DNA from 3 places in the Pseudarthrobacter sp. MDT1-56 genome. Region 1 is predicted to be linked to each of the others. Evidence: predicted binding sites of a transcription regulator. Region 1 holds the regulator's gene; each other region holds the start of a gene.
The links. The regulator LexA, encoded in region 1, represses DNA repair genes until DNA is damaged. The targets are predictions, from matches to a motif close to TCGAACANNTGTTCGA.

Region 2: AC50YC_RS01940 (LexA family protein) is a predicted target of LexA. The motif match lies at 5,039-5,054, and genes of this name have one in related genera.
Region 3: ruvA (Holliday junction branch migration protein RuvA) is a predicted target of LexA. The motif match lies at 5,377-5,392, and genes of this name have one in related genera.

What each region holds. Positions count from the first base shown of each region.
Region 1 is NZ_JBWZCK010000007.1:52,072-59,796, reverse strand. Features, by position in the region: gene dapF (diaminopimelate epimerase) at 1-658, shown strand, start outside; gene AC50YC_RS11320 (class I SAM-dependent methyltransferase) at 639-1,253, opposite strand; gene hflX (GTPase HflX) at 1,717-3,285, shown strand; gene AC50YC_RS11310 (ATP-dependent DNA helicase) at 3,278-5,485, shown strand; gene lexA (transcriptional repressor LexA) at 5,565-6,317, opposite strand; gene AC50YC_RS11300 (LysM peptidoglycan-binding domain-containing protein) at 6,676-7,167, shown strand; gene AC50YC_RS11295 (histidinol-phosphate transaminase) at 7,224-7,725, shown strand, end outside.
Region 2 is NZ_JBWZCK010000001.1:396,284-404,008, reverse strand. Features, by position in the region: gene AC50YC_RS01965 (RNA-guided endonuclease InsQ/TnpB family protein) at 1-514, opposite strand, end outside; gene AC50YC_RS01960 (helix-turn-helix domain-containing protein) at 635-946, shown strand; gene AC50YC_RS01955 (hypothetical protein) at 1,122-2,063, opposite strand; gene AC50YC_RS01950 (helicase associated domain-containing protein) at 2,851-3,207, shown strand; gene AC50YC_RS01945 (EcsC family protein) at 3,501-4,625, opposite strand; gene AC50YC_RS01940 (LexA family protein) at 5,068-5,499, shown strand; gene AC50YC_RS01935 (Y-family DNA polymerase) at 5,547-6,845, shown strand; gene AC50YC_RS01930 (hypothetical protein) at 6,890-7,228, shown strand; gene AC50YC_RS01925 (hypothetical protein) at 7,314-7,475, opposite strand.
Region 3 is NZ_JBWZCK010000002.1:380,535-388,259, reverse strand. Features, by position in the region: gene AC50YC_RS05005 (alpha/beta fold hydrolase) at 1-455, shown strand, start outside; gene AC50YC_RS05000 (GNAT family N-acetyltransferase) at 475-972, opposite strand; gene AC50YC_RS04995 (type 1 glutamine amidotransferase) at 1,091-1,906, opposite strand; gene AC50YC_RS04990 (Mur ligase family protein) at 1,903-3,222, opposite strand; gene pdxT (pyridoxal 5'-phosphate synthase glutaminase subunit PdxT) at 3,304-4,005, shown strand; gene AC50YC_RS04980 (YebC/PmpR family DNA-binding transcriptional regulator) at 4,009-4,764, shown strand; gene ruvC (crossover junction endodeoxyribonuclease RuvC) at 4,761-5,339, shown strand; gene ruvA (Holliday junction branch migration protein RuvA) at 5,446-6,093, shown strand; gene ruvB (Holliday junction branch migration DNA helicase RuvB) at 6,086-7,198, shown strand; gene yajC (preprotein translocase subunit YajC) at 7,433-7,725, shown strand, end outside.

The sequences.
Region 1 (7,725 bases):
CTCACTCTCCGAGATGTGCGGCAACGGCGTCCGTGTCTTTGTGCACTTCCTGATCACCGAGGGCCTGGTCGAGCTGCCCGCCGGCGAATCCCTGACTATCGGCACCCGGGGCGGCGCCAAAACGATCGTCCGCACCGCCGCCGGCTACGCCGTCGACATGGGCCCCTGGGAGTTCATCTTCCCGGGCGAGGCCACCGCCCGGGCCATGGATTCGCTGGTCAGCGCCACGGGACTCGAGGTCGCACGGCCAGCCCTGTCCGTCAGCATGGGGAACCCGCATACCGTCGTGGCGCTGGCCGAACTGGCCGAGCTGGAGGCCACGCAGCTGTTCACCGCACCCCACGTCGACCCGACCCCGCCTCACGGCACCAACGTCGAGTTCGTCGTCCCGTCCGAGCCGCTGGTCCACGACGGCGTCGGAACCATCACCATGCGCGTTCATGAACGGGGCGTGGGGGAAACCCAGTCCTGCGGCACCGGCGCCTGCGCGGCCGCCGTCGCGATCCGCCACTGGGCCGGCCAGGGTGCCCCGGACGTGTGGAACGTCCACGTCCCGGGCGGCGTCGTCGGAGTGAAGTTCTTCCTCGGCGCGGAGGGCCACGAGCACGTCGAGCTCAGCGGCCCCGCGGTGATCGTCGCTAGTGGGACGCTTTCCTGACCCGAAGGATGCGGAACGATTTCGAGGTGCTCTCGCGCGTCACGGTGAAGCTGCTGTCCAGCTCGGCCGCCAGCCAGCGCTGCAGGGAATCCGATCCCAGGTTCTTCTGCACCACCAGCCACGCGGAGCCGCCGGGCGCCAGCCGCGGCAGCCACAGCAGCAGCAACGCATGGAGCTCGTCCTTGCCGATCCGGATGGGCGGGTTGGACCAGATCGTGTCGAAGCGGAGCCCGGGGTCGACGGCGTCGGGTGTGCTGGCCGTGACATTGCCCAGTCCCAGCAGCGCGGCGTTCTCGTTGGTCAGGGTCACGCACCGTTCGTTGACGTCCACGGCGTAGACCTGGGCGTGCGGTGCCCGCAGGGCCATGGTCAGGGCGATCGGACCCCAGCCGCAGCCGATGTCCAGCAACGTTCCCTGCGGGGCCGGGGCGGGTGCCTCGGCCAGCAGTACGGCCGTACCCTTGTCGATGCCGTCCGGGCTGAAGATGCCCGAGGACGTCTGCAGGTGCCGGGTCTCACCGGCAAGCTCCACGGTCAGTGGTTTGCGGGTGAAGGGCCCGGCCGGCTGGGCGCTGAAATAGTGTGCAGACTCCATAACTGCCCAGATTAGTTCGCCCCCGGCCCGTAGGCGAAACCGCGGGGACGGGCCGGAGCCAACCGGACCGTCTGCTAATCTTAAAGACATGCTCTCGAACTTCAAGTAGCCGGCACGGGTTAAATCCCGTCCCCGCAGCGACGCAGGTAGTTACCTTCCGCTCAGTGCGCCACCCCGCGATGAACCTGAAAAGGACCCAGCCGCCGGCGCCCGATCCACTTGGACTTTGGCCGTGCTCATGGAGCCCGGCCGGGCGGACAGTCTCTCCCTTCTCAAGGCCACACCACGCCGGTTCCTTCCCCCTTCTCACCGCTCCCTTGCGGAGCCCACCCTTGCCCCGGCACCGCTGCCGCGGGCATTCCAGGAGGCCCCTTTGACGAATAGTCGTCAGCCCAGCGCGAATACCGCCCCAGACAGCACCGATCGGCACTATTCTGAAACTGCCGAACCTCTAAAGGAGACCATGACCAGTCAGCCCAACACCGGACCCGATTCAGCAGCCCAGGACATGAGTCCTGCGGAAATCCAGGCTGTCATCGACCGGATCCTCTCCAAGGACACCCCTGCCCGGAAGGCGGCCCCGGCTGCCGGCGAGCCCACCTCGGTGCTCGGAAAAGCGCAGGCGATCTCCCGGCAGGACGAGGAGCACAGCAACTACGACGGTGACCAGCAGGACCTGGAGGAACGGCACGCACTGCGCCGTACCGCCGGTCTGTCCACGGAACTCGAAGACGTCACCGAAGTCGAGTACCGGCAGCTGCGGCTCGAGCGCGTCGTGCTGGCCGGCCTCTGGACCGAAGGCACCCTGGCCGACGCCGAGAACTCGCTCCGCGAACTCGCCGCTCTCGCCGAGACCGCCGGCTCGGAGGTCCTCGACGGGATCGTGCAGCGCCGCGCCAAGCCCGACCCCGGAACCTTCCTCGGCTCCGGCAAGGCCCAGGAGCTCAAGGACATCGTGATGTCCACCGGCGCAGACACCGTCGTCGTCGACGCCGAACTGGCACCGTCCCAGCGCCGCAGCCTGGAAGACATCGTCAAGGTCAAGGTCATCGACCGCACGGCCCTGATCCTGGACATCTTTGCCCAGCACGCCAAGAGCCGCGAGGGCAAGGCCCAGGTGGAACTGGCCCAGCTCGAATACCTGCTGCCGCGCCTGCGCGGCTGGGGTGACTCGATGTCACGCCAGGCCGGTGGCCAGGTGGGCGGTGCCGGCGCCGGCATGGGTTCGCGCGGTCCCGGTGAAACCAAAATCGAACTGGACCGCCGCCGGATCCGCACCCGGATGGCCAAGCTGCGGCGTGAAATCGCCGCGATGAAGCCGGCCCGGGAGACCAAGCGCGCCAACCGCCGCCGTAATTCCGTGCCGTCCGTAGCGATCGCCGGGTACACCAACGCCGGCAAGTCCTCGCTGCTGAACCGGCTGACCGACGCCGGTGTGCTGGTGGAGAACGCCCTGTTCGCCACGCTGGACCCGACGGTCCGCAAGGCCGAGACCTCGGACGGGCTGGGCTACACCCTGGCCGATACCGTGGGCTTCGTCCGGTCGCTGCCCACCCAGCTCGTGGAGGCTTTCCGCTCCACGCTGGAGGAAGTCGCCGACGCGGACCTGATCCTGCACGTCGTGGATGTCTCCCACCCGGATCCGGAGGGACAGATCGCCGCGGTCCGCAAGGTCTTCAGCGAAGTCGACGCCCGCAAGGTGCCGGAAATCATCGTCCTGAACAAGGCCGACGCCGCCGATCCCTTCGTGATCGAACGGCTCAAGCAGCGCGAACCGCGCCACGTGGTGGTGTCGGCACGCACGGGCGAAGGCATCCCGGAGCTGCTCAAGGCCATCAGCGAAGGCATCCCGCGGCCCAGCGTGAAGCTGGAACTGATGATCCCGTACAACCGCGGGGACCTGCTCAGCAAGCTGCACGAGACCGACGCGGAGATCCTCAGCCTCGACCACGAGGAAGCGGGCACCCGCGCCGTCGTGATGGTGCGCGAAGGATTCGCCGCTGAACTGGATTCGTTCATCAGCAATGACTAAGGCAGCGGTGACCGGGGCGGACACCGGCACGGGCGGTCCGGCCCCGGCAACGGACTCCGCAACGGAGGACCCCGCAGAAACGGATAACACCGGGACGGAAGCCGCCGGGACCGAAACCGCGGGGGCAGAACCCGCGGGAGAACGTCCGGCAGGAACGCGCGGCCCGCGCGGCGGGGAATTCGTGATCGAATTGCTCGACCGCGCCGTGTCCGGCATGGGCGGCCAGAGCCGCGACGGCCAGCACGAGATGGCCCGGCAGGTGGCGCGCGCGATTGACAGCGGCGACCACCTGCTGGTCCAGGCCGGCACCGGAACCGGGAAGTCCCTCGCGTACCTGATCCCGCTGATCGCCCATTCGCTGGTCAGCGACAAACCCACCCTGGTCTCCACCGCCACCCTGGCCCTGCAGACCCAGATCGTTGGCCGGGACCTGCCCCGGCTGCTGAAGACCATCACCCCGGCGCTGGAGCGGCCAGTCAAGGTCGCCCTGGTCAAGGGCCGCTCCAACTACGTGTGCCGCCACAAGCTCGAGGGCGGTTTCCCCTCCGAAGAGCCCTCCGAGGGCCAGCTCTTCTCGCTCGGCGAGGACACGTCCGTCCCGCATTTCGCCGCGGCGATGGGCGGCCCGTCGTCCCAGCTCGGTAAGGAAGTCGTCAGGCTGCGCGAATGGGCCGAGGACACCGTGACGGGGGACCGTGACGAGCTCCTGCCCGGGGTCACGGACCGGGCGTGGCGGCAGGTCTCCGTCACCTCGATGGAGTGCCTGGGCGCGCAGAAATGTCCCCTCGCGGCCGAATGCTTCAGCGAACTGGCCCGGCAGAACGCCGCGGACGCCGACGTCGTCGTCACCAACCACGCCATGCTGGCTGTCAGCGCCTTCGAGGGCCTGGCGGTATTGCCGGAATACGACGTGGTGGTGGTGGATGAAGCCCACGAGCTGCAGGACCGGGTAACCGGCGCCGTGTCCGGCCAGCTCTCCGTCGCGATGGTGCACGCCGCCGCGTCGGGGGCGCGGAAGCACACCGGCATCACGGTGGACGCCCTGAACAACGCCGCGTCCAACCTCGAACTTGCCATCGAAGGGGTCCCCAGCGGACTGATGCCCAACGGCCTCAACAGCGAACAACTGGACTGCGTGGACCAGCTGCGGGACGCCTGCCGCGCGGCGCTCTCGGACTCCAAGGGGGACAGCGCCAACACGGCCGACGGCGGCCGCCAGCTCGCGCGCTCCCGCCTCATGGTGATCCTGGAGCTCTGCGAACGGCTGCTCGCCGCCCGCGAAAACCGCGAGGTGGTCTGGTTTTCCCGCAACAGCACCTTCGACCCGCAGCAGGGCTACTCCCAGCCGGACGAGTCCGCGCCGGCCCTGATCAACATCGCACCGCTCAGCGTCGCCGGACGGCTCCGCGAGGGCCTGTTCGCGGACCACACCGTCATCCTGACGTCGGCGACGCTGGCGATCGGGTCAGCCTTCGAACCCGCCGCCGGCGGCCTGGGCCTGGTAGGGCCAGGTGCCCCGAGCTGGACCGGGGTCGACGTCGGCTCGCCCTTCGAATATCCGAAACAGGGCATCCTCTACGTTGCCAAGCACCTGCCCAAACCCGGCCGCGGCATGTCCCCGGAAGCCCTAGACGAGCTCGAGAAGCTGATCCGGGCCTCCGGCGGCGGAGCACTGTGCCTGTTCTCCTCCCGGCGCGCCGCCGAGGAAGCCGCTGAGGCCCTGCGCCCGCGGCTGGACATGAGCATCCTCTGCCAGGGGGATTCGACCATGACCGCGCTGGTCAAACAGTTCGCCGACGAACCGGACACCTGCCTCTTCGGCACCATGTCGCTGTGGCAGGGTGTCGACGTGCCGGGGACCTCCTGCCGCCTCGTGGTGATCGACCGGATCCCGTTCCCGCGGCCCGACGACCCACTGATGACAGCACGGTCCCGTGCGGTGGCCCAGGCCGGCGGTAACGGGTTCATGAGCGTTTCCGCGACCCACGCCGCCATCCGCCTGGCCCAGGGTGCCGGCCGGCTGATCCGTACGACGACGGACAGGGGAGTGGTGGCAGTGCTGGACTCACGACTCTCCACCGAGCGCTACGGGGGATTCCTCCGCGCCGCCCTGCCGCCGTTCTGGCCCACCACCGACCCCGCGATTGCCTACGCAGCCCTGGAACGGCTCGCGAAGGAATCCGGGCAGCCCGCCAAGTAGTCCGCACAAACGCGTTGGGCCCCGTCCGATTCCGGAGGGGCCCATTTCGCGGCTTTTGACGTGCCGGTCCTGAGAGGTCCTAGAGGGAGCGCAGCACCGAGACGACTTTGCCCATGATGACGGCGTGATCGCCGAGGATGGGCTCGTACTGGGTGTTCTGCGGCAGCAGCCAGGTGTGGCCGTCGCGCTGGCGGAATGTCTTGACCGTCGCCTCGTCATCCAGCAACGCGGCGACGATGTCGCCGTTGATGGCGTCGCCCTGCCGGCGCACAACCACCCAGTCACCGTCGCAGATGGCGGCGTCGATCATCGAGTCCCCCGCGACTTTGAGCATAAAGAGCTCGCCGTGGCCCACCAGCTGGCGTGGCAGGGGCATCACGTCCTCGACGACCTGGTCGGCCAGGATCGGCCCGCCCGCGGCAATGCGGCCCACCAGCGGCACCATGGCGGTGTCGGTGGCGCTGGCCAGCTCGGAGACCGACAATCCGCCGACCGTGCGCAGTCCGCTGGACTTCTCCACCCCTGAAATCTTCGTGGTTCCCTCGTCGAGGGTCAGCGGCATCAGCACTTCCATGGCGCGGGGGCGCTTGGGGTCACGCCGCAGGTAGCCAAGTTTCTCCAGCTGGGAGAGCTGGTGGGTGACGCTGGAGAGGCTGGCCAGGCCAACGGTGTCGCCGATCTCGCGCATGGAGGGCGGATAGCCGTTGTCCGTGACGGAGCGCTGGATGGTTTCCAGGATCTTCTTTTGCCGGACGGTGAGGCTCTTTGGTGGCCGGGCTGCCTGCGGGCTCCGTTGCTGGGTGGCCCTGCCGCCAGTGGCTGGTGCTGCCATGTTCGCCAACGCCTTTCCGTTCGGCCCGGCCGCCGTGGCTGCGGCTGCCGGGAACTTCCGGCCTGAAATGTCAGACCCTGCTGATCAACTGCAGAAGTGGTTGTTCTGTAGCTCAAACGTAGGCCAGCCACACTGCTTTTTCAAACATTTGTTCTAGCGAGTCTCGACATTGTTCGTTGATAAGTGCTAAAACAGAACAAGCAAGGTTCGAATATGTGTTCTAGTCATCGCCGTTAGAGGGTGGAGCATTGTTCGGACACAGCGTGACGTTCGGTTCTTTGTTCGAAGGTTAGGCCGGTTGGCGGCAAGTACGTGGAGTACGCCGGGCGGCACAGTATGGTCCAGGAGGGCTCAGTTCATGTCAGCATCAAGCGCGTTTCACGACACTTTCGGCCGCGACGCATTCGGCAACTACGGCCGCCCAGAGGGCGGTACGTCCGCCGGCCAGCAGGGCGCCTTTGGTCAGCAGGGCCCCATCGCCCAGCACGTCCCGGCTGGCGGAAACAGCAATGCGGGCCGGGGGCCGCGGGTCAAGCAGGCGCCGCTGCGGCTCACCCGGCGGGGGCGCTTTGTCTTCATCGGGGTGCCGCTGATTCTGCTGGCCGCGCTCATTTTGTCCTTCAGCGGTTTCCTCAACGCCCCGGCCAAGGCGGCAGAGTCCGCTGCCGGGCTGTCGCTGACTCCCACCGTGACCGTGACGGTGCAGCCCGGTGAGTCGCTCTGGGCCATCGCCGAGGCCGTGGCGCCGGAGCGCGACCCCCGAGACGTCGTCACCGATATCATCCAGCTGAACAACCTGGACGCCGCCCGTGTTGTGCCGGGCCAGGCACTCTTCATTCCGTCCAAGTAACCCGCCCGATCCGTCACAGTTTCAGGGCCCGCCGCGATCTCACTTAAACTGGTGCAGTGACTGACCAGCTAGAGCGCCTGAACCGACTTCCCCTCCGGACCAACCTGCGCGGCCTGACGCCGTACGGCGCGCCGCAGCTGGACGTCCCCATCCTGCTCAACGTCAACGAAAACACCCATGGTGTCCCGGCCGACGTGCGGGCCGCGATTTCCGAGGCCGTCACGCTTGCCGCAGCCGGCTTGAACCGCTATCCGGACCGCGAATTCACGGAACTGCGCGAAGCCCTCGCGGAATACCTCGGCCACGGACTGGGTGCCGACAACATCTGGGCCGCAAATGGTTCCAACGAGGTTCTCCAGCAGATCCTCCAGGCCTTCGGCGGCCCGGGGCGCACCGCCCTCGGCTTCCCTCCCACATATTCGATGTACCCGCTGCTGGCCTCCGGTACCGACACCGGCTACATCGTCGGGGCCCGCGCCGATGACTACGGACTCAGTGCGGAATCGGCCGCCCGCCAGGTCCGCGGACTCCAGCCGAACATCGTCTTCCTGTGTTCCC
Region 2 (7,725 bases), on a different contig from region 1:
GCTCGGCCGTCAGGAGGACAAACCAGCGCCGCCCCTCCCGCTTGACTGACACCGTCTTAACACGGCCCATGACCTCGCGGTGCTGCTTGACCCTGACGTGCCCGACGCCCTTGAAGTAGGCCCGAGTCTGCGTAGCGTGCGAATCCCACTTGGCGCCGTCCCCGTTGCGGTGGTCCACGGTATGGAACTGGCCGGCCTGCTTGAACCGCGGGTAGCCCGGCGTCTCTCCGGCCTTGACCCGCCGGAAGAAGGCCTGAAAGGCCTTCTCCAGCCTACGGAGTGTCTGGGTCTGGGCGGCGTAGGACCAGCGTGCCTCTGAAGGATTGTTCGTCCTCCGGGCCGTCAACTGGGCAGACTGGCAAGGGAAGCTGACCCTGGTTTTGGAGTGCCCCCACGCCTCCCTGCGTTCCTGCAGGGCGTCGTTGTAAAGGGACCGGTGGTCATCCAGCATCGCCACGAGCACGTCCAACTGCTTCGAGGTCGGGTACGCGCGGAACTTGTACGCCCGGATCATGGCATCCGGTGGCGGGTTTCCATAGTCCGCACCGACTTTCTCGCAACGAGATGGACCCTATTAGATGCATGTATCACTAGTAGAGCAGACAAGACTGACAATGTCAGTTGACATGGATAAATGCCCACCCGCCCGCACCAGTCCTCCGAGGAGCAGACACTCCGGTGGGCTGACCGCAGGTCGATGGTCGGTGCTCGGATACGCGAACTCCGACTCGGCCAGGGCCTGTCCCAGGAGGCTCTGGCCCTGGAGTCCGGGTTGAGCCGGAATATGATCATCGGCATCGAGTGGGGCAAGAAGAGTGTGGCTTACGAGCGACTTTGGGATATCGCCGACGTGCTTGATGTGCCGGTTACTGAGCTGCTGCTCCCGCCAGGCGCGGCTGCAAAGAACAGGCCGTACCGGGGCGGTCGGCGACCCATGGGCGGGTAGCCCGCGGCGGAAGCTGTGAACCGTCGCCTTGGCAGGCGTCTATCAGCACAATGTAGGAGGCATCGGTGCCGGCATGAATGTCGCCATCATCATGTTTAGGAGCCGTAACCAGCCACCCAGTTATATTGCTATTTCAAGTGAATTGGGCGTCGCTGCGCGGCTCCCCCACCCACGCCTACGGCGTGGTGTCCAAAGAGACAAGAGCCCTGATGTGTGAGGGGGCAGCTCCAGTCGGACTGAGTAAACGCGCGGCCATCCTGCCCTTGTCCGTGAGGACCACAAACTCCGGTCGGTGGCCACCCTTGGGAGGACGCCCGCGAGGGTGCCGTCCTGTTCGCTCAACTAGGCCCGCGTTCATGAGGGCGCTTGTGAATGGCGCCTGTTCCGCGCTGGTGAACACCATGCCCGGTAGGACGTCGAGCTGAAGACTGATCTTTTCGTCCGTGGCGAATCTGTTGATTTGTCCGATTGAGATCGGGTCCAGAGTCCGAAGGATGTCGTACGCATCCAGCATCTCATCCATCTCCTCAGGATCCGGCCACAAGTCCAACTCAGACGGCTCCCAGTACCCGTCGTCGTCCTCCATGTCATCCACGTCAGGGAATCGCGAAGAGGCAGATCGATTGACCGGCTGGGCACCATGCGCTTGCGACCTCAGGATCCCAACCGCATCCCCGAAGTCGAGCGGAGAATCCGATTCCTTACTCTGGATACTCGCTCGTCGCAGGTTCCCTGTGAGTTCTTTGACGACCTCGCCATACTGGTCCCGAAGAAGTTGGTCAGAATTCGCCACCGTCGTACCAATGCGGGCAAGGGAAGCCTGAGTGGCGGCATTGACCTCCAAAGCTTGCCTGCGGGTCTCGGAAGAATCAGCTACCTGAGCAACATAGACAATTAGTTGGGCACCGAATGCAATGACGGCAAGTGCTAGCGCAGTAGTGGCAAGTGAGTCAGCACCGACACTTGTGGCGATCGTGATAAGCGAGATCAGGAGACCCATCATCACAAGTGCTGACAGCACTGCAACCGTGCGCCAGGTGATTCTCAGGTGTGTTCCCTGTGGAGCGGGAGATTCCATCTCCTGTGCTTGATCAATCGCGTCTGCTGGCATCGTCATAGGGGAAGTCTATTGCCCAAACGAAAGCAGAATTCCTACTTCCAGGCTGGCGGTGCACTTACGACTTGTGGCATTGGCGGCCATGGAGATGGTGCAACTCAGAAGACACTCGATAATTTCCTAAGGTTTCATACGCGTGTAGCAGGAATCCCGCCTACGGTTTGGGTCCGTGCACCACGGATTGCATTTCGGTGTTGGAATCATTTCATCCCCCAACCCATTGTTCATGAACCTGGATTACTGACTGTACGGTCCCTTGCACCGCCTTGCCGTGCAGCGATTTGGGTCGTCTGGCCCCTGGTATGCGTCCTGTAGTGAAAATCGCCCTGGATGCCGTAACCCACATGCTGACCCGTGGTAGGTCTGCGGTGACCGCGACGCCTGGCCCCACCGCCCGGCGACGACGGCACCAGCGGGACGCCAGAGAACGCAGCAGTAGACCGGTGTTGGCTGCACTCCCAACCCGGCGGCCATGGCAGGACGGGTCCATTATGGACAGGCGTTTGCGGCGCGCTCCTGACTCGGAATGGGTGCTGATGTACCGGCTCGGACTGAGCCGGAAACGCATCGCTGCCCTCGTGCGCGTTCCGCCCGCGGCCGTCGGCTACCACTTGGTGATCGCCCGCCGCCAGGATCCGGGACTCGAGGCCGAGCACCAGACTGCCGCTGGCGCCGTACCCGTTCCTTGCCCCTCGCCCAAGGATCTTGCCCGCATGGAAGAGTCGCCTGGGTTTCGGCCGAAGGCCGGTTCCCTGAAGGCCGTTCCGGCGACCGGGACGAAAGGTCGATGGCGCGCTGGCTGTCCGGTCGCCGGCGCGAAGCCGCCGAGGGCACCCTGGACCCGGCCTACAGCGACGGTCTTGCCCGGGCGCCCGGGTGGCTGGAAAACCGCAGGGAAGCGGCGGACGAAGCCCGCTGGCGCCAGCGCTTGGACGAGCTCGTGGAGTTCAGGAGGGAAGGCAACGACTGGCCGCGCCACCACGACTATGAATCAGAGCGCGAACACGCGCTGGGCGTGTGGATCCACACCCAGCGGTACAAACGCCACCGTCGCGAACTCGACCCCGTCAAGATCAAGCTCCTCGACGATGCAGTTCCGGGTTGGCGGGCCGGGAGAACCCGGGGTTGCCCACGCCGGCGGTGACCCGAAGGCCGCGCCCTCCCGGCAGCCGTGCGGGCAGGACGTCACGCCTGCGAGTACCCTGAGAGTGGTTCTCCAGCCCCCCCAGCTTGGAGAACCGGAGCCTCCGCGCTTGAGTCCTGGACTCGCGCGGAGGCTTTCCTTATACGCCGGACAGAAACCGCGCGTGGGCACGAGAGTTATCCCACCGGGATAGGCGTCCATCGGGGACACCGTCAGCTACCGGGCCGCGGACATATTAGGCGGCCCGGCAGTCGCGACTCGGTGAATGCTTTGTTGGTGTGAACTGCCTCAGGTCAGTGGAGGACGGGTCCACCCGCCACGGCGAGCTCGCTGATCACGCTGATCGCCTCGTCAACTTCGTCCGCGCTGTCCTGGTCGACATTAGGAAACAGTCCGGGCGCTTCCTCGTCGCCAAGGTGTGGGTACTTCTCTAGGAGGAACCGCCGCCGGTACGCTGTGTTGGCGGCGTCAACGATCCCCTCCAAGGTGGTCCAGTTGAGGGTGCCTCCAACGAGGATCCCGGCTACGGGTACGACTTTGCCGAGCCCTTGCTTGGTAAGGCGAACGCCGAATGCCCTGGCGAACTGTTTCGAGACCTGAGCGACGATTGACTGGTCCAGAATCTCCCAGGTTTTTTTGCGGACGAGTGCTTGGGTGAGCCGCGAGATGTCGGCCATTGCGGCGGACTTCGCGCCGGCTGATATAGCCGTTCCGGCATTGACGACTGACATGATGAAGAGCTTCTCGGCGGGCTCTTCCGGATCGTAGCCGTAGAGCAGCGATACCTCGCCGACGCAGCGGGAACCGAGTGCCAGAACGAATGCGGCGTCGCCAACGAAAGCGCCGGCGATTACTGCGCCCGAAGGCGCCGCCGCGACTCCGCCGGTGAGGGGGATGGCGAGTTCTCCTCCGGAGATCGCGAGCCCTGCAGCTGCTCCCGAGGCTGCCGCGGCTATCGGGTAGCCCCAGCTCGCTCCCCGTCCACGGACAGCGTCGATCTGCTCGAGGTCGAGGCGTCGCAGGTCGGGAAGTGATGCAACGTCGTGTCCGCGTTTCCTGTGCTTTTTCACGACCTGTTTGGGTGAGAGTCCCGCCCGTGAGGCCCGTGCCACCGTCTGCCGCATCGACGCAAAAGCAGCGCCGCTCCAGTTGGCCATGCCGTCGGGTATGGCATCGGCGGCCTTGCGGGCCCCGGTGCCTATTGTCTGAGCGCCCTTGGCGACCATTTCCTGCCCATGCGAAACGGCGGCGTGGGCTCCTGGGCGTTCTTCCAAGTACTTCGACGCACGTTTGCCGAGTTCCGCAGCGCCGCTGGCCACTTGCTCGCCGGCGTCCCTCATCACTCGAGAGAGGGGGCGGCCCTGGAACCATTGGACGTTGCGCCATGCATCGAGCTCATAGGCCGAGGGTTCAGTCATGCCGCCATTGTGCCCCACGATCACGTGTGAAGGACTCCGACACGTGATTGGCCCCGAGCGCTTGAGCACGGGCGGCTCGGCTTCGAAGCTGCGCTGGGCTTAGGCCGTCGATGCGGACGGCGGCATGCGGTGCCCGCCCTTACGGCGTGGATGGCCCCTTCAATTCGACGTAGTAGTCCGGCATTAGCCCGTCTGCGCGCACAGTGTGGCGGGCGCTTACGAGCTTGCTCTAGCCGACCATGTCCATGAGCGGGCGGCGGCGATCTCGTGGGCGAGGGCGCGGAGGGTCGAGTTTCGTGCACGCTGGGAACGTAGACACCTGGGTTTGAGCCGCTCGAAGAGTGTGGCGGGATACGGCGGGCGCCAGGCGCCGGTGATGGTTCTTTTGTCGCCCCCTACAGCTATAGTTTAAATCGAACATATATTCGAATAGGGGCGTGTTGTGGGCGTTGTTGTTGGTCCCCGTGTGATAGATGCGGGCGCATCGTTGTTGTCGGTGCTGATCTCTCCGGTCGCTGTTGCGGCCGGATATCCCTCGCCGGCGCAGGACTACTTCGATGGCCGAATCGACCTGAACGAGCACCTGATCAAAGACATCACCAGTACCTATGTCGTGCGGGTGTCCGGGGAATCGATGGAAGGCGCCGGCATCAGCGACGGCGATGAGCTGATCGTCAACCGGGCCCTGGAACCGGTGGACGGGTCCGTGGTCGTCGCGGTCCTGGACGGCGAACTGACCATCAAACGGCTGCGGATCACCGGAACCGGGGTCGTACTGCAGGCAGAGAACCCGGCCTACCCGGACATCCGGGTCCCGTCCTTATCCGATCTCGTCATCTGGGGCGTCGCGACCCGGTGCCTTCACCATGTTTAAGATGCGCTATTGCGTTAAACGGGAACGTTGCCGGCAGGGGGCAAGCAATGTCTAAGCCAGCTCTCATGCGGCATCAGCCGCAGATCGCGCACGTGGATGTGAACTGCTTCTATGCCTCAGCCGAGCGGGCGTTCGACCCGTCCCTGGAGGGCCGGCCCGTCATCGTGCTCTCCAATAACGACGGCTGCGCCGTCACCCGCTCCCCCGAAGCCAAGGCCCTCGGCATCGCCATGGGTGAGCCGTGGTTCAAACTCGCCCCTCGGGCCAAGGAATGGGGACTCGTTGCCCTCTCGAGCAACTACGAGCTCTACGGGGACATCAGCGCCCGCGTGATGGAACTTCTCGGCCGGTACTCCGCCTGGCTGGAGGTCTACAGCATCGACGAGGCGTTCCTCGGCGTCAAAGGCAACCCGGACGAACTCCTGGCCCTGGGCCGGGACATGAAAGCCACCGTGCGGCGCAATGTCGGCGTCCCGGTCTGCGTCGGGATCGCACCCACGAAGACGCTGGCGAAGCTGGCCAACAAATGGGCCAAGAACAACCCGGCCTTCGACGGCGTCTGCCACTGGGACTCCGTCCCCGCCGCCGAGCGGGAAGGGCTGATGCGCCGCCTGTCCGTGATCGAGATCTGGGGTGTCGCCACCCGGCTGACCAAACGCCTCAATGCCCTGGGCATCCATTCCATCCTTGATCTGTCCCGCGCGGACCCGGTCATGATCCGGGACCGCTTCTCCGTCGTCATGATGCGCACCGTCCTGGAACTGCAGGGCACCCCCTGCATCCCGATGGAGGAAGAGCGGATCGGCCGGGACCAGCTCATCTTCTCCCGCTCCTTCGCCACCCCCATCACCACCGCCGGCGGGATCCGGCAGGTCATGAGCGTCTACGGCCAGCAGGCCTCAGCACGGCTGGCCAAACACGGGCTCCAGGCCAAGGTCCTCACCGCGTTCGCCGGCACCTCCCACTTCAACCCGAAAGACACCTCCTACCCCTCGGTCTGCGTCCCGCTGCCCATTCCCACCGCCGACCCGGTCATCCTGACCAAGGCCGCGCACGCACTCTTGCCCCGCATCTGCGAGGGCATCAGGTACGCCAGGGCCGGGATCATGGTCACCGACCTGCGCCCCAGCGGCAACCAGGCACCCCTGGCCCTGTTCGAAAACCCGCACGAGGAACGCCACGTCGGAACCCTCCTGGAAGACATCACCCGCCGCTACGGGCGCGGCTCCATCGGCCTGGGCCACGGCGGCATCCGCGGCGGACCGGACTGGACCATGAAACGGGACATGCTCTCCCCCCGCTACACCACCCACTGGGACGAACTCCCCCTCGTCAAAGCCGCCTAACCAAACTTCACCCGCACGACAGCACCACGAAAGAACGTACCCCCATGACCAGCACCATCGAAGCCCCAGCCCAGACCAACGATCTTCAGGTCCGGACCGACCCGGCAGGTAAACCCCTCGCCATCCGCCACGAAGGACGGATCTGGCTGGTCGATCCCGACACGGACTCCCAGCACTGGTACGGACGCGACGCCTGGTGGGACACCCGGCGCACAGCAGCCGTCGGCAGCGGCGACCTGGTCAGCACCGAATTCTGGCGGGTACAGGTCCGCTCCGGTAACCATTCAGCCCTTTGGACCGCGACGCTCCGCCGGGAACCGCTCTCCACCCAGTGGCTCCTGGTCAGCATCAGCGACGCCGACGAAACAGCGGAAGAGGAGTGAACGGCCATCCCATCAACGACCAGACGTGGCAGCGATTAGGACGGAATTCACGCTGCCGATCCTGCAGCAGGCACGGCGCAGGCTCTCAGAGCTCATGGAAGACCCCGAACCCGTGATGCAGCAGCCCGTCCGCGTCTTCATCGACGACGGCACTTTCAGCCTCGGATTCCAGTTCCTCCCCGGCGGACAGCTCCACCCGACCGTCATAGAGCTTTTCCGGAGGGCGATGGGACTGAATTTCCCCCATAACTACTTCACAGTCTGGATGGTCAGCCCTTCCAGAGACCTTGCGGGCTCCCGTCCCGTTGACCACCTCAAAGCCGGCCCCGCTCCCTCACTGCACGCGCTGGAATCCTTCCGGTGGCATCAGAACTGGCCCTTGACTGCCCTGGCGGGGTGCGCAGCTTTGGCCTACGGGACTCATCTATGAAAGCCCGGATGTGGCGGCCCTCGCCATGACGCGGCTCGCCGCCGAAGAATCCGGCCTGGAGGCACGC
Region 3 (7,725 bases), on a different contig from region 1:
CCATGGTGGTCACGGCCGCGGAGCTGAGCGACTGGTGCAAGGACGTTGATTCGCGGATGGCCACGGCCCTCGCAGGCGGAGACACGAACGGCGCCGGGACGGTCTTCGCAGAGTATCTACTGCCGGGCCGGCGCCTGATGTGGCTGCGGCGGCTGATCGGGCCCTTGATCAGCCGCCGGCTGCTGAGCGGGTCCGATTTCCCCTCCCAGGACGTGCTCACTGAGGTGCAGGGCGAAATGACCTTTAATTCCCGGGCGGTACTCCCGCTCATACGGCGGCCCGTGTTGCTGATCTGCGGAGGCTCCGACCAGTTCTTTCCCCGTGAGGTCGCCCAGGAAACGGCCGGGCTGATCCCGGACTGCACGCTCATCTGGTATGAAGGCAAGGGCCACCTCCGGGCAGCCTCCAGCGGACGCATCGCGCACGACGTGCTGGCGTTCGCCGGGCGCAACTGACCTGCGGCCGGGACTTAGCTCACGCCCGGCGCGGACCGAGGCCCTGCAGCCGGCCCGGGTCCAGGGCAAGGGACATGTAGACGCTGTTCGCGTCGTCCCCGTAGTCGGCAAAGGGCGGGCAAATGCTGAATCCGTGACGCTGGTACAGCCGCCGGGCCGGGGCGAAGAAGTCCTGGCTTCCGGTCTCGAGGTACAGGCGGACATAGCCGTTGAGCCGGGCCTCTGCCAGGATGTGGGCCAGCAGGAGGGTGGCGATGCCCCGGCCCCGTGCGTGGGCAGCGGTGCGCATGGACTTGATCTCGCCCTCGCGCTTCTGGAGCTGTTTCAGCGCCCCGCAGCCGAGCACCGCGGCGCTTTCCCGTGCGGTCCAGAAGGTGATGCCCGGTCCGGAGAGAGCCGCGGAATCGAGGGCGTGCACGCTCTCGGCGGGCGAGGTGGCAAACATGTCCGCGAGGTGCTCGACCAGGAGCTGCTGGACGTCGGCACGCCCGGGGTTGTCGCGGTCAATCCGGATCATCGTGAACGGCTCCTCTCCAGAATGTGCTGCCGTCCGCCGAGGTCGCGGGAAGCGCGCTCCGGTCGCCGGAACGTTCCGGCTACTGTGCCGCTTTCCGGCGATTTCGCCTCAGGTGGGGTCAGCGCGGGCGGCGGGCGGCGTGTTCCCGGGCGAGGACGGCGTAGGAGTCGTCCGGGGTGCCGGGGGAGAAGCTGCCGTATTTGCGTTCGGCGGCGGTCCTGATGAGGAAGTCCGCCAGCGCCGGGTTCTTGGGCAGCAGGGAGCCGTGCAGGTAGCTCGCCACGATGTTCCGGTAGCGTGCGCCTTCCTGGCCGTCGCTGCTGTTGTTCCCGGTGCCCTTCGCCGTGGTGCCCAAGGGTGAGACGCCGGGACCGAGGGTTGTCTGGCCGCTGTGGTTCTCGTACCCCAGGACGGTGCCGAACTCGGGGGAGGACACCGATACGTTGCCGATCAGCCGCTCGTCGGTGCCGTGGGTCTCCACGTCCAGGATGCCGATTCCCGGGATGACAGACCCCGTCCGGGTCTTGAAGAACTTCCCGAACAGCTGGTAGAGGCCGCAGATCACCAGCATCGGGGTGCCGTCCTCGGCCAGCTCCTTCAGGACGGTCTCGCGAGAGAGCAGGTCATCCTGGATGACGAGTTGGCCGCTGTCCTGCCCGCCGCCGCCAACGATCAGGTCGATGTCCGAGGGGAACGTGTCGCCGACGTTGTACTCGAGCAGCTCCGGGGTGTACCCGTGCCAGCGCAGCCGCTGGGCCAGCACCAGGGCATTGCCCCAGTCGCCGTAGATGTTCATGTCCCGCGGGTACAGCTGCAGGACCCGGATGGTGCCCTTGCCGGGCGCCGGGGATTCCTCGGGCGGAAGCTCGTGCCCGAAGGAGAACGTGGACTCGCTGGACGGGCCGGATTCGCTGGCGGGGGACTGGGGGGTCATGAGACCACCTCCACTGTGGTGATTTTGGACAGCTCGCGGCGGATCGCCAGCATCGCTGTGTAGGTGCAGAAGACCCGCTTTGGCTTGTCCCTGGCGCCGCTGATGAAAGCCGCCAGTGCCGGCGCAATCTCGGTGTTCACCGCTCCGATCGCGACGTCGTCGTACTGCAGGCGGAGCGCCATGTCGTAGGCGCGGGAGCCGCTCAACTGGTCCACGCCGCCCTCCCGGAGGGTGTCGAACTCGACGTCCCAGAGCCAGGACATGTCCCGGCCGTCGGCGTAGTTGTCGTTGATCGCGATCATCGTGGCGTAACCCGCGGCCGGGAAGGACTTCAGCCCGAGGCGGAAGCCGCTGGGGTTCTTCACCAGCACCAGATCCAACGGCAGGCCGTCGACGACGAGGCTCTCACCGCGGCCGAACGCCGGCGCCACCTGGGACAGCGCCTTCAGCAGGCCCTCGTTGTCCGCTACAGCCGGTTTTCCAGGGACCGAGTCCCCCACGGCAATGGCCCGCGCCAGGGTCAGCGCGGCCGCGGCATTGAAGATGTTATAGACGCCGCGGAGCTTCATGGAGGTGCTGGCCGTAACGCCGTCGTACTCGAAGTCCGCGTCCGCCGCACCCACCCGGCGCAACACGACGTCGGCGTGCGGCTTCGCAGGAGCCGGCGGCACCGGGCTCCCGGGGGCCGCCCGCATCTCGTCGTCATTCGGGAAGGTGCTCAGCAGGGAATCGTCGAGGCCGAAGTAAAGGACGTCGGGACCGGTGACGGTATCAGTTTTGAGCGTGTCCGCGATTCGCGCGACGCGCGGGTCCTCGCGGTTCAGCACGACCGTACCGGTGGTCTTGGAGGCGATGTGCTGCAGAAGCTGCGCGGTCTTGTCGATCTCACCGAAGCGGTCCAGCTGGTCCCGCAGGACGTTCAGCAGAAGGCAGTAGCGCGGCGGCACCTGGTTGACGAAGTGCACCGCGTGGGCCTCGTCCAGTTCCAGCACGGCGACGTCCGCGTTCAGCCGTCCGCGCCAGTCCACCTCTCCCAGCAGCGCCGCGGCCACACCGCGGGTGAAGTTGCTGCCGGTGCGGTTCGTGAAGACTTTCATGCCCTGGCTTTCCAGCAGTTCGACCACCATCTTCGTGGTGGTCGTCTTGCCATTCGTGCCGCTGACGACGGCGACGCCGTGCGGCAGCGTGGACAGGGTCCTGCGCATGAAGCCGGGGTCTATCTTTTCAACCACGAGCCCGGGAAGGGCGGAGCCTCCGCCCCTGAGCCGGGTGACCCGGCGGACGAGCTTGCCGAGCGGAACGCTGAAGTAAAACATGCTCTGTAATATATCCCAGCGGCGGCATGGAGGCCCGCCGGGCGGCGGCAGGCGACGTGCGCGGGCCACTATGCTGGTCCGATGACCAACCCCACTTCTGCGCCCTCTTCCCGTGTGGGAACGGGGCTGCGGATCGGCGTCCTGGCACTTCAGGGCGACTTCCGCGAACACCTGCACGCGGTGGAAGCAGCCGGCGCCACGGGCACCGGCGTGCGCCGGCCGTCCGAGCTCGACGGCCTCGACGGACTCATTATTCCCGGCGGCGAATCGACCACCATCGACAAGCTGTCCCGCGCCTTCGGGCTCTGCGACCCGCTGCGCCAGCGCATCAAAGACGGGCTGCCTGTCTACGGCTCCTGCGCCGGGATGATTCTCCTCGCGGAGGAGATCGCCGACCCCGCAAAGGACCTCGCCGGCAACCCGCAGCAGACCTTCGGCGGACTGGACATCACGGTGCGCCGGAACGCCTTCGGCCGGCAGCGCGAGTCCTTCGAGACGGACCTCGACTTTAAGGGCCTGGACTTCAGCGCCACCGCCGACGGCGTCGCCCCTGTCCATGCGGTCTTCATCCGCGGACCCTGGGTGGAGCGCGTCGGCGCCGGCGTGGAAGTCCTCGCCATAGTGGAACCTTCCAAGGCATCCCACCCCGAGGCGCTGGCCGGGACGGCTAGAATTGTTGCTGTGCGTTCCGGCAAGCTGCTGGCCACCTCCTTCCACCCGGAAGTGACGGGGGAGAAGCGCGTGCACGAATTGTTTATTCGAATGATCAGAGGAGAAGCGTAAAGCATGTCAGGCCACTCCAAATGGGCGACGACCAAGCACAAGAAGGCCATCCTCGACAGCCGCCGGGCCAAGTCGTTCGCCAAGCTGATCAAGAACATCGAAGTTGCCGCACGTATGGGCGGCCCGGACCTCGCCGGCAACCCGAGCCTGGAACTCGCCGTCACCAAGGCCAAGAAGACCTCGGTCCCCGCTGACAACATCGACCGCGCCATCAAGCGCGGCGCCGGACTCACCGGCGAAGTCGTGGACTACACCGAGATCATGTACGAATGCCGCGGACCGCAGGGCTCCGCGCTGCTGATCGAATGCCTCACGGACAACAAGAACCGTGCAGCGTCCGAGGTCCGGCTCGCTATCTCCCGCAACGGCGGCACCATCGCCGACCCCGGCTCGGTCAGCTACCTCTTCTCCCGCAAGGGCGTCGTCTCGCTGCCCAAGAACGGCCTGACCGAGGACGACGTCCTGATGGCCGTCCTCGACGCCGGCGCCGAGGAAGTCAAGGACAACGGCGACAGCTTCGAGATCCACTCCGAACCGACCGACCTGCAGGCCATCCGCGATGCGCTCAAGGAAGCCGGTATGGAATACGACACCGACGAGGCCGAGTTCGTCCCGTCCATGCAGGTCCCGCTGGATCTCGACGCTGCCAAGAAGTTCATGAAGCTCGTCGATGCCCTCGAGGAACTCGACGACGTCCAGAACGTCTACAGCAATGCCGACCTCAGCGACGAAGTGCAGGCCGCACTGGAATCCGAGTGACCCTCCGCGTCCTCGGCGTCGATCCGGGCCTCACCCGCTGCGGGATCGGCGTCGTGGACGTCGAAAAGAACCGCCGCGCCACCTTGGTGGCGTTCGGCGTCGTCGGAACCTCCCCGGAGGAGAGCCTGGACCAGCGCCTGCTGGTCATCGCCACCTCCATCGACGAGTGGCTCGACCAGTACGAACCCCACGTCCTCGCCGTCGAACGCGTCTTCTCGCAGCTCAATGTCAGCACCGTAATGGGGGTCGCACAGGCCTCCGGCGTCGTGATCGCCGCTGCCGCACGCCGCGGCATTCCGGTGGCCCTGCACACCCCGTCCGAGGTGAAGGCCGCCGTCACCGGCAGCGGAACCTCCAACAAGGAGGCGGTCACGAAGCTGGTCACCAAAATCCTCCGGCTCGACGCCCCGCCCCGGCCGGCGGACGCCGCCGACGCCCTCGCGCTGGCCATCACCCACGCCTGGCGGGCCGGCAGCGGAGCCGCGGTCGCCACCACGGGACCGGGCAGCCTCTCCCTGACCCCGGCCCAGCGGGCCTGGGCAGACGCGGAAGCCAAAGCGCGCCGTTCACGCTGAATGTCCGGCTGTCCGGTCCCAGCCCTTGATAGGGTATTCGTAGATATGTTCGGATAGCCGGGTCTTCCCGGTTCTATCTTTCAGCTGAATTTTCAGGAGCCCGGCTTTGATCAGTTTTCTCCGCGGAACCGTAGCGCACGTCGGCCTGTCCTCCGCCGTGATCGACCTCAACGGCGCCGGCATGAGCGTGAACGCCACGCCGCAGACCCTCAGCAGGCTCCGTGCCGGCGAGGAGGGGAAACTCTTCACCTCCCTGATCGTCCGCGAGGACTCCCTCACCCTGTTCGGATTCGGCAGCGACGACGAACGCGAAGTCTTCGATGTCCTGCTCAGCGTCAGCGGCGTCGGCCCCCGGCTGGCGCTGGCCGTCCTGGCCGTGCACGAGCCCGAAGCCATCCGCGTCGCCGCGCACTCCGGCGACGGCAAGGAATTCACGAAGGTGCCCGGCATCGGCCCCAAGGTCGCCGGCCGGATCGTGCTGGAACTCGCCGGAAAACTCGTGCCGCACGGCACCGCCACCGGCGCCACGGCCCCGGCGGAGTCCTCCGAAACGGTCTGGAAGCCGCAGGTCGTTGCAGCCATGACGAGTCTTGGCTGGTCCGAGAAGGACGCCACCGCCAGCATCGACAAATCCCTGGCTGATTCCCCCGAACTGGCCGAGAAGGGCAACGTCGCCGAGATCCTGCGCGCCACCCTCCGCTGGCTGGGCCAGGACGGCGCCCGCGCCGGGAACAGGGTAGGCGCCCGTGGCTGAGCCGTCGATTGTCGCCGGGGGAGAGGAGCCGGAGGAGCGGGTCATCGAAGCCGCCCTCAGGCCCAAGAACCTGCACGACTTCGTCGGCCAGCACCGGGTCCGCAAGCAGCTCTCCCTGGTCCTGGAGGCCTCGCGCATGCGCGGCCGCAGCGCTGACCACGTCCTGCTTTCCGGCCCTCCCGGGCTGGGGAAAACCACGCTGTCCATGATCATCGCAGCCGAGATGAACGCCCCGCTGCGGATCAGCAGCGGCCCGGCCATCCAGCATGCCGGGGACCTGGCGGCCATCCTGTCCTCACTCTCCGAAGGTGAAGTGCTTTTCCTCGACGAGATCCACCGGATGTCCCGGCCGGCCGAGGAGATGCTCTACATGGCGATGGAAGACTTCCGGGTCGACATCGTCGTCGGCAAAGGTGCCGGCGCCACCGCCATCCCGCTGGAACTCCCGCCCTTCACCCTGGTGGGGGCCACCACCCGCGCCGGCCTGCTGCCCGGCCCGCTCCGGGACCGCTTCGGCTTCACCGGCCACCTCGAGTTCTACTCCGTAGCCGAACTGGAGCTCGTGCTCCGGCGCTCCGCCGGCCTCCTGGACCTCAAGGTCAACTCCGCCGGCTTCAGCGAAATCGCGGGCCGTTCCCGCGGCACGCCCCGCATCGCCAACCGGCTCCTGCGCCGGGTCCGCGACTGGGCACTGGTGCACGGCATCGAGCAGATCGACGCACGCGCCGCCTCCGCGGCGCTGGACATGTACGAGGTCGATAAGCGGGGACTGGACCGTCTCGACCGTGCCGTCCTGGAGGCTCTCATCACCAAATTCGGCGGAGGGCCCGTGGGCCTGTCCACCCTGGCCATCGCCGTCGGCGAAGAGACCGAAACGGTGGAAACCGTCGCCGAGCCATACCTCGTCCGCGAGGGACTGCTGGGACGCACCCCGCGGGGGCGCATCGCGCTCGCCCCGGCCTGGACACACCTCGGCTTCGCGGTGCCGTCCGGGATCTTCGCCCAGGACCCGCTCGAGCTCTTCCGTGCAGAGGACGACACCCCGGACGTGCCGGACGGGCTTGGCCAGGACGCTGATCCGGAATGGATCCGTAATAGTCAATAGCACCGCTCCGTAACCTTTTCCCTTTAGACTGGAATGACGCTCGGCACGTTCGGGTCTTTGTTTCTGTGCGCGGCCAGCACCTGGCCGCCGTCGGCTGGGCATGATTCGCAGCCAGCCCGGAGCGAAGCGGACGTTGCTGTAAAACCAGCTACGCAAGTACAGAACGGAACTATTCCTGTGTTCGGACTTATTTCTGCCCAGACCCAGCCGCAGGCCGGCGGCGGTATCGACATCATGACCATCCTGTTGTTCGCCATGCTCGGCGTCTTCGTCTTTATGATGTTCCGCCGCAACAAGAAGACCCAGCAGCAGCAGGCGCAGCTCCAGTCGAAGTTCGCCCCGGGTGTCGAGGTCATGACGAGCTTCGGCCTGTACGGCCGGATCGTCGAGATCGACGACGAAGAGAACAAGGTCCTGCTGGAACTGTCCCCGGGTAACACCGCCACCGTTCACCGCCAGGCCGTCACCAAGATCGTCGAACCGGTTGTCGCCGCTGAGGAGCCCGCCGTCGTTCCCAACGATGCCTC